2 regions of the Pseudarthrobacter sp. rb genome follow, and region 1 is predicted to be linked to the other one. Evidence: riboswitches for the same ligand, from Rfam matches in the RefSeq annotation. Region 1 holds a riboswitch; the other holds the start of a gene.

Region 1 (4,001 bases):
CCGTCGAGTGGTTGTACCGGGGCCGTATGTAGCGGTTGAGGAGGATCACGGACGGGCGGCCCAGAACGTCGGTGGGCCCTACCACCGGGTCATCCCCTTCGGCCACCACGCTTGCCTTGCCCGTGAGCACAAGCACCAGCGCCCGGCGGAAAGTGATAACCGCCAGCGGTTCATATCCAGCATTCAGAACGAGAGTGCGCATGCACTTACCTCTTCACGGCCGCACCCGTCAGGGGCACGAGGGCCGGCTGCCCTCGGCATGTCCGGGCTATGGATCGACATCACAAGAGTAAACAAAGAAGTGCAAAATCAGGTAATCGCCGCCCCCGGAGCCCAACCGGGGCACGAAGACGGGAAAGGCAAGGGGCACCACTGGGGGAACCCGTTAAAGCGCGAGGGACCCCCGCCTGGCGGCGGGGGTCCCTTACAGCAATTCGCGGGCGGCGTTGGATCAGGCCGCCCCAGGACTGCCTAACGTACGCGGATGGCAACCGCGCCAGAGCCAACATTGGCGCTGAAGACCACGGTGTCGTTGCCGTTGAAGCCGCCGTGGACGGCCATCCCGTTTCCGGCGTAAACGGCAATGTGAGCCATACCTCCGCCACCGTCAGCGTAGTACAGCAGGTCACCGGCCTGGGCCTGGGACATGGGCACAGTGTCACCCAGTGACAGGTAGCCAGCCGGCCAGTCGTGGAAGTGGATGCCGACGGCGGCCAGTGCGTTGGTCACCAGCATGGTGCAGTCTTGGTGCACGCCGAGCTGGGCGTAAGCGGCGGACAGGATGGCAGCACCCTTGCCGCTGGCCGAAGCCTGGCCTGCCGGTGCGGCCGGAGCGGCAGCGGTTGCAACCTTGGCGGTGACCTTGGGAGCAGCAGCCGGCTGGGCGGCAGGAGCAGCTTCCTGCACCTGAACCTCGGGCTCCGGCTCAACGACGGGAGCCGGCGTGGTGGTAACGGCGGGCTTCTCGTAGCTGATGGAAATAGTGGAAGCCGCGGAAATCGGGGCGTCGACGACGGATTCAACTTCCAGCTGGGATGCAGGAGCGGAATCGCGCTTGACGTTGGTGTCGGCAGCGTTGGCCGCGATGCCACTGGTCAGGACCAGACCGGAAGCAGCAGCGATGACAGCAGCCTGGCGGCCCATGCCACCGGCATTGTCGCTGACAGCTTTGGCAATGACAGCGATCGAGTTGGTTTTGGTGACCTCGGCGCGGTGCCGTGCGGTAGCACGAGTCGTCATCAGTTCTCTCTTTCGTTTTTCCTTCGAACCGCGGGTAGGCAGGCAAAGGGAACTGGACGCGCCGGCATCTTGGGGGCAAGCCGGCGCATTCCGAACGGGGATGTGGTTTCTAGCGAAAAAGCTTTGGGCAAAGAAATAGCCCTTGGAGCATGAAGCCCAAGAACTACTTGTTGAGGTGGTAGTACGACGAGGTACCGGTGGCTGCAGGCGAGTGGAGCAGCGTGCCCTGGGAAGGGTTGAGTGCGCTGACCATCATGCCGTTGCCGACGTAGATGCCCACGTGCGCGCCGCCGTTCTGGACCACAACGTCGCCCGGCTGCGGGGTGGAGGTGGGGGTCATGATGTTCCACGCGTTGGTGCGGGGGATGCTGATCCCGGCCTGGGCGTAGACCCACTGGACGAACCCGGAGCAGTCCCAGCCGGTGACGGGGCTGGTGCCGCCCCACACGTAGGAGTGGCCGATGCCGGTGTAGGCGATTGCTGCAATGCCGGAGGTTGCGGCGGAGACAGTCTCGGCAGCCTTGGCGGCAGGGGCAGCGTCCTGGCCTGCGGTGGCAGCGGCGTCGCGCTCGGCCGGCGCGGTGGACTGCGGACGCACCGCTTCCACCTTTGGAGCGGCGGTGGTCTTGACGACGGGACGTTCGAAGGAAACCGTAGCCGTGGGGGCGGCAGTGACGGCGAGGGCCGTCTGGGCCGAACCGGACTCGGTGGATGCGGAGACACCAGCGGTGGTGTCAGCTGCGGTGGCGGGCAGGCCCATGCTCAGGATGAGGCCCGACGCGGCTGCCACAACGGCAGCCTGGCGGCCTACGGTCCCGGCATTTGCACTGACGGCCTTGGACACGGCGTCCAGGGGGTTAATGCGAACCGTTTGCGCACGGTGGCGCGCAGAATTATGGCGTGAAGACACGAAGGTAGCCTCTCCCAATGCCTGCGAGGTGAGCTGTCGGATTCGGATGGGAGTCACCCGGCCACTCTGCTTCCTGGGAAGCTCATGACTTAACCCCAAGGCCTTCAGGAAATGAAGGCCAAAATTGGTTCCCCCGCCCCTGCCAGACGATGAAATGCGAACGGACCTTGAGCGGTGGCAGAGTTAGGCAATCCACTCAAGAGCGTCAACTTCGGAAAAGTTGACGCGAGTTAGACGGTACAGCAGTTTTGTTTCAATGTCACATTCAGGTCACGGCAGGTCCCTGCGATCTGAGAGTGGACAATCATTCGGCTACAGCCAGCCCATGGGATCGACCACTTCGCCGTTGACCTGGACCTCAAAGTGCAGGTGGCAGCCGGTGGATGCGCCCGTGGTGCCGCTGAGTGCCACAACCTCGCCACGGGAGACGGTCTGGCCCACCTTGACGTTGAACGACGACAGGTGGTTGTAGGTGGTCTCCAGCCCGTTGCCGTGGTCGATGACCACCCGGTTTCCACCGCCATACTGGTGCCAGCCCGCGAAGGTCACGGTGCCGGTCGCGGCCGCCAGGACGGACGTTCCGCACTGTGCCACGAAGTCCTGGCCGCGGTGGAAGTCTCCGGAGCCGCCGGTGATGGGGCTCACGCGGTAACCAAAGGGCGAGGCGGTGGTGAGGGATGCCAGCGGTGCGGCCAGGGTGCCGGCCGAGGCGGCCCGCGTGACGGAGCCGGCGGACTGGGCGCTCAGGAGCTGCTTCAGCTTCCCGTCGGGGTCGGCCTGGGTCACCACTGCCGAACGGCTGAAGTCGATTTGGGCGCCAACATCAGCGGAAATCTGGGGCTGCGGGCTGACGGCGGAGGCTGCCAATGGCGCGTTGCCGGCGGCGTCCGTGGCCATGACGGGGCTGGTGGCGGGCACTGTGACCGTCAGAACCAGGCCGGTGGCGGCCAGGGCGATTCCAGCTTTCTGGCCAATGCCACTGGCGGCGGCGAACTCCGTCACCTGCCGGAACGGACCCCGGCGGCGGCGCGCATCGCGATGCAGATCGCGGGGACGCTCCGCTGCGGCATCTTCGACAACCCGGGGTGCCGAAGGGGGGCCTGCGGCGCGGCGGCGGCCCCGGGAGGTCTGCGTGGTCAAGAAGGGTTCCTCTCTGGAAAAGCCTGCGGAGTTAGCTGTCGGATGCGGGTCAGAGAGATCAAAGACCCGGCCCGTCATGGGCAAGCTTCTGCACAGGGGTATTCCCGGAAGAATCCTTCGCTGGAGAGGCTTGCTGCTGACGGACTTCACCCCAAGGCAGTCCCCCGCTGCCAATTGTGGTTCCCCCGCCTCTGCCAGTAACGACTCGTGCACCCGATCCGCTGGCAGAGCTCGGCTCCGGATCGGGTAACGCTTAAGTATCAACGATTGCTTCCACTATAGGGCCTTAAGACCCTAGGTAACAATTCCGTTATCTTTGCGTGGAAGCTCTGCGCTGGGGTATTGGGACGCGGCTCAGGGCTGCTTAACAGCGACAAAAACATGCGCGGCTACCTCAGGCGGCAACTCCAGCGCACCTTCGATTCCGGACACCCGCACGGAGATGTAATCTCCCACGCGTTCCAGCGCAACGGCAGCGCCGGGCCGGATCCCGCCTTCGTCCAGTTGCGCCAGCAGTTCCGGCTCCACCTGGATTGGCTCAGCCAGCCGGCTGATGGTCACTGCAGAGGCGGGACCGTAGCCCTTCATGGCCTCTACCAGGCTGATGGCTCCGTCGGGGAAGCCGGTGGCCGGTTGTCCGCCCAGGGCAGCGAGGCCGGGGATCGGGTTGCCGTAGGGCGATTCGGTGGGGTGGTCCAGCATCTCGTAGATG
Region 2 (4,001 bases), on a different contig from region 1:
GGTCAAACGGCTCATTCATGGGGATCTCCTCGGTACGTTTCAAATGGTCAAGTCTTTTTCAAGGGCGTCGGCCGCCGCCCGCAACTGGGGGTCCGGGTCTTCCCGCCACCGCGCCAGGACAACGCCTGCCCGCTGCCGTTCGCGCTCCCCCAGCCCCGCCAGCAACGGGACCAGGACGTCGGCGAGAAGGGGCCCGGTCAGGTCCGCTGCCTGCGCGGAGCGAAGGAAACCCTCCAGCCGGGTCAGGTCAGAGTGACGGAGCAGCCGCACCCGTGACTGCAGCAGGACCACCGCTGCCAGGCGGCGCTCGAAAACCGGCCGGGAACCGGGCCGCGGCTGGCCCCACAGGGCGGAGGCCAGCATGACCGTGCCGTCATGGTCCAGGTCCTTGAACTTCCGCAGCGCATCGCGCACGGTCCCGCGAACGGCCCCCACAGAGGAACCATAAGAGGCAAGCACCCCGCCCAGCCGCGCCCCGACGTCGTCCGCCCGGTACCAGGCGCCCTCGTTCTGCAGGGTCCGGTCCACGAAATCCGCCGCCGCGGACACAACGTCCGCCGTACCGGTCATCGCCCGCGCCCGAACGCCGCGTGGTGGATGCAGTACGGGGTCCACGGGCGGGCTTCCAGCCTGCCCTCGGCGATGGGCTCCCCGCATACGGCGCAGGTTCCATAGGTCCCCGCCGCCAGCCGGGCAAGCGCCGCTTCAATCTGGTCCAGGCCCGCCGAACTCTGTTTCAGGAGCGCAGAGGCCTGTGAGAGTTCGAAGGCGATGGTGGCACCCTCGGGATCGTGCTCGTCGTCGACATTGGAACCCTGGCGCGCCGAGTTTGCTGCCTCGATGTCCGCCCGCAGCGCCGGCAACAGTGCCAGGCGCCGCGCCCGCTCCTCTTCGAGCAGCGCACGGAACCGTTCGAAATCTGGCATGGAGACAGCCTAACGCGTCAGTCAGTACCAGTTCAGGGTTGCGGAGTGGTTCCAGGCCGCGCACGGTGAACCGTAGCGGTCACGCATGTAGCCCAGGCCCCATTCGATCTGGGTGCGATAGCTGGTGAGCCAGTCGCCGCCGGCGCTGGCGTACTTCCCCGAGGGCAGGGCCTGGGGAATCCATAGGCTCCGGAGTAGGCGTTGGTGGGGGTGGTCAACCAGTCGGACTCCTCGGTCCACAGCTGGGCCAGGCACACGAACTGGTCCTGGCCCCACCCGTAGGCGGGCAGGCGTCCGGACGCGTAGCTTTTCGCCCCGGCGGGATCGTTGACCGCACCGTCGGGAACGGAAGGCACGACGACGGCGGGAGGGCTTGGTGGGGCCGGTGCCGGGGCTTCCGGAGCGGGAGGGCCGGGGTTGCTGACGGCGGGATCATTGACCGCGCCGGGGGCCGGACCGGGTTGGGCCGGATTGGCCTGGGCAGGGTCGGCACGGGGTGCGGGCTCCTGTGGCTGCCGGGCTGCCGCTGCGGCGGCCTTGGCTGCGGCCTCCGCCTGTCCGCGGGCCTGCTCCTCAGCGGCGGCGCGCTTGGCCGCCTGGGCCGCCTCATAGGCAGCCAGTGCAGCCTGGCCCTGCCGGTACTCACCCTCCATGGCCGCCGTCGTACCTTTCAGCGTGGCGAGCTGGGCGGTCAGCTCAGTGCCGTGCCGCTGCTCCTCCGCGACCTGCCGGGCCAGCGAAGCCTGGGCAGAACGTGCGGCGTCCAGTTTTGCTTTCGCTTCCCCGGACAGGCGTTCCCGCTCGCTCCTGGCGGCCTTTTCCTGTTCGGTGAGGGCGGTGGCCGTCTTTTCGGCGGCCGCAGCATTGCTGACCAGGGTGGCCAGGGCAACGGCCATGAAGCCCCCGCCAAGGGGGAGCCTCCCTAAGGTCACGAACGGGCGCATAGTCCCGAAGGTTACCGTCGGGATTGGGCGCAGGGCAGGGGCCTGTTTCCACATTGTTACCGTGCTTCACGGGCAAAGTATCACCTGAGGTCAGGCCCTGGCTCGGGGTGTATGTCCAGACGTTTGCCCAATGCGAGAGAACAACCTCGTATGTTATCCAAATGTGACAATCACGCCGCACGTGGGTTATGGTCTTTTGGTGTCCCTCTCAGACGGGACATTCCCGTCAGCATGCCGAGCCCTGCCGCTGATCATGGGATTCAACCGCTCCAGTTGGCAGGGACGGGGGAACCAAGTTTCCGCGGCCACTTGTGGCCTTGGGGTTAAGTCGATAGCGCCTCCGCACGTCGCGGGGTTGCTTCCGGCCGGGTATCTCCAGCCCGAACCCGACAGCTCACCCCGCAGGCATGGGAGAGGCGATCAACCGTGTCAAAAATTTCAACCACTGCCCGTCACCGCGCGACCCCGGCCCGCTCCATTGTGCTCGAGGGCCTCGCAGTAACAGCCAAGTCCCAGGCCCGCTCCCTGGGCCGTCCCGCGCTCGCCGTTGCTGCGGCATCCGGCATTGCCTTCGGAGTCGGCGCCCCGGCCCATGCAGGTGTATCCGCCCCGGACACCACTGAGCAGACCAGCGTCCAGGCCACCTCGGCTCCTGCCGCCCCGGCCGCAGCCCCCGCCGCAGCAGCAGGGAACGTCCACACGGTCGTTTCCGGCGACACCCTCGGCGCCATTGCAGCAGCCTACGGCGTCAGCCTCAACGGCGTGCTGTCCGCCAACGGCCTGGGACTGTCCTCGGTCATCTACCCGGGCGACCAGATCCAGATTCCCGGCGCAGGCTACACCGCCGCCCCGGCGCCCGCCCCTGCAGCAGCACCCGTGCAGGCCGCAGCCGCCACCGCACCGGCGAACACCGGCATGAACATGTCCTACGCCTCGGCCACCCCGGTGGCATCCACCACCGGCACGGGCACCGGCGCTGCGATCCTCGCCTCGGCCTACAGCCAGCTGGGCTTCAAGCAGGATTGCACCGCCATGGTCGAGAAGGCTCTGCGCTCCGTCGGCAAGTCCGTGGGCGATCTGGCCCCCACCCAGTTCTTCCAGTACGGCACCGTCGTAGGCGCTCCCGCCCCCGGTGACCTGATCATCACCTCCGGCCACGTGGGCGTTTACGCAGGCAACGGCCAGGTTGTCAGCGGCGGCGTCAACGGCTTCGACACGCAGGTGCACTCCATCAGCTGGCTCGGCGGCTACTCCGCTGTGCGCGTAGCCTAGTCTTCGCACTGTCCGGCGCCGTTGGCGGCGCCGGACGAAGCAGGAGGGTGGCAGCCGGGAACACCGGCTGTCACCCTCCTGTCGTTTTACCCCGCGGGCCGCCTCGGTCAGGTCCCGCAGAAGGTCATGTAGCTGCCGAAGTCGTCGGGCGCCCCCTGCAGGTAACGTTCCAGCCCGGGCCGCTCGGTGAAGGGTTCACTGACCGCCTCCAGCAGCTGCTGCAGCGGAGCCAGGTTTCCGCCGGTGGCAGCGGACAGCGCCTCCTCCACAAGGTGGTTCCGCGGAATGTAGGCCGGGTTCACGCTGTCCATCAGCTCCGCGTCAGGCTGCAGCGCCTGCCACCGCTCCAGCCAGGCATCGAGGGCGGCCAGGTCAAGGACCATGCCGCGCACGGGACGGAGGTCCCCGCGAGCCGCTTTGCCCAGGTTGCGGAAGAACAAGGTGTAGTCCACGGGTCCGTCCTTCAGGATGTCGAGGACATCATCCACAAGGGCCCCGGCGGCGCCGCTTTCATCGACGCCGCCCAGGCCCAGCTTGCCCGTCATCCCGCGGGTCCATGCCTCGCTGTACTGACCGCGGAAGCCGCCGAGTACCTCCACCGCCGGGGCCACGGCTTTTTCCTGGTCCTGGTCAATCAGCGGCAGCATGGCCTCGGCGAGCCGGGCCAGGTTCCATTCGGCAAGGACCGGCTGGTTGGCGTAGGCATAGCGTCCGCCGACGTCGATGGAACTGTAGACGGCGGCCGGGTTGAAGGCGTCCATGAACGCGCACGGGCCGTAGTCGATGGTTTCCCCGGAGATGGTCATGTTGTCCGTGTTCATGACCCCGTGCACGAAGCCCACCAGCATCCACCGGGCCA

Evidence for each region. Region 1 has a riboswitch for cyclic di-AMP ahead of ACWRN3_RS13985 (C40 family peptidase). Riboswitches for the same ligand answer to the same signal wherever they lie in the genome.
Region 2: another riboswitch for cyclic di-AMP. It lies ahead of ACWRN3_RS04540 (C40 family peptidase); the one in region 1 lies ahead of ACWRN3_RS13985 (C40 family peptidase).

Annotation. Positions count from the first base shown of each region.
Region 1 covers NZ_JBWJAR010000009.1:144,857-148,857, forward strand. Annotated here, with positions in the region: gene ACWRN3_RS13975 (HNH endonuclease) at 1-202, opposite strand, end outside; gene ACWRN3_RS13980 (NlpC/P60 family protein) at 472-1,239, opposite strand; gene ACWRN3_RS13985 (C40 family peptidase) at 1,403-2,083, opposite strand; cyclic di-AMP (ydaO/yuaA leader) riboswitch at 2,154-2,333, opposite strand; gene ACWRN3_RS13990 (M23 family metallopeptidase) at 2,462-3,289, opposite strand; cyclic di-AMP (ydaO/yuaA leader) riboswitch at 3,294-3,505, opposite strand; gene ACWRN3_RS13995 (iron-dependent transcriptional repressor DtxR) at 3,644-4,001, opposite strand, start outside.
Region 2 covers NZ_JBWJAR010000002.1:390,726-394,726, forward strand. Annotated here, with positions in the region: gene ACWRN3_RS04515 (DUF1810 domain-containing protein) at 1-19, opposite strand, end outside; gene ACWRN3_RS04520 (DNA alkylation repair protein) at 40-570, opposite strand; gene ACWRN3_RS04525 (TraR/DksA family transcriptional regulator) at 567-926, opposite strand; gene ACWRN3_RS04530 (aggregation-promoting factor C-terminal-like domain-containing protein) at 948-1,202, opposite strand; gene ACWRN3_RS04535 (hypothetical protein) at 1,388-1,852, shown strand; cyclic di-AMP (ydaO/yuaA leader) riboswitch at 2,123-2,293, shown strand; gene ACWRN3_RS04540 (C40 family peptidase) at 2,297-3,142, shown strand; gene ACWRN3_RS04545 (protein adenylyltransferase SelO) at 3,250-4,001, opposite strand, start outside.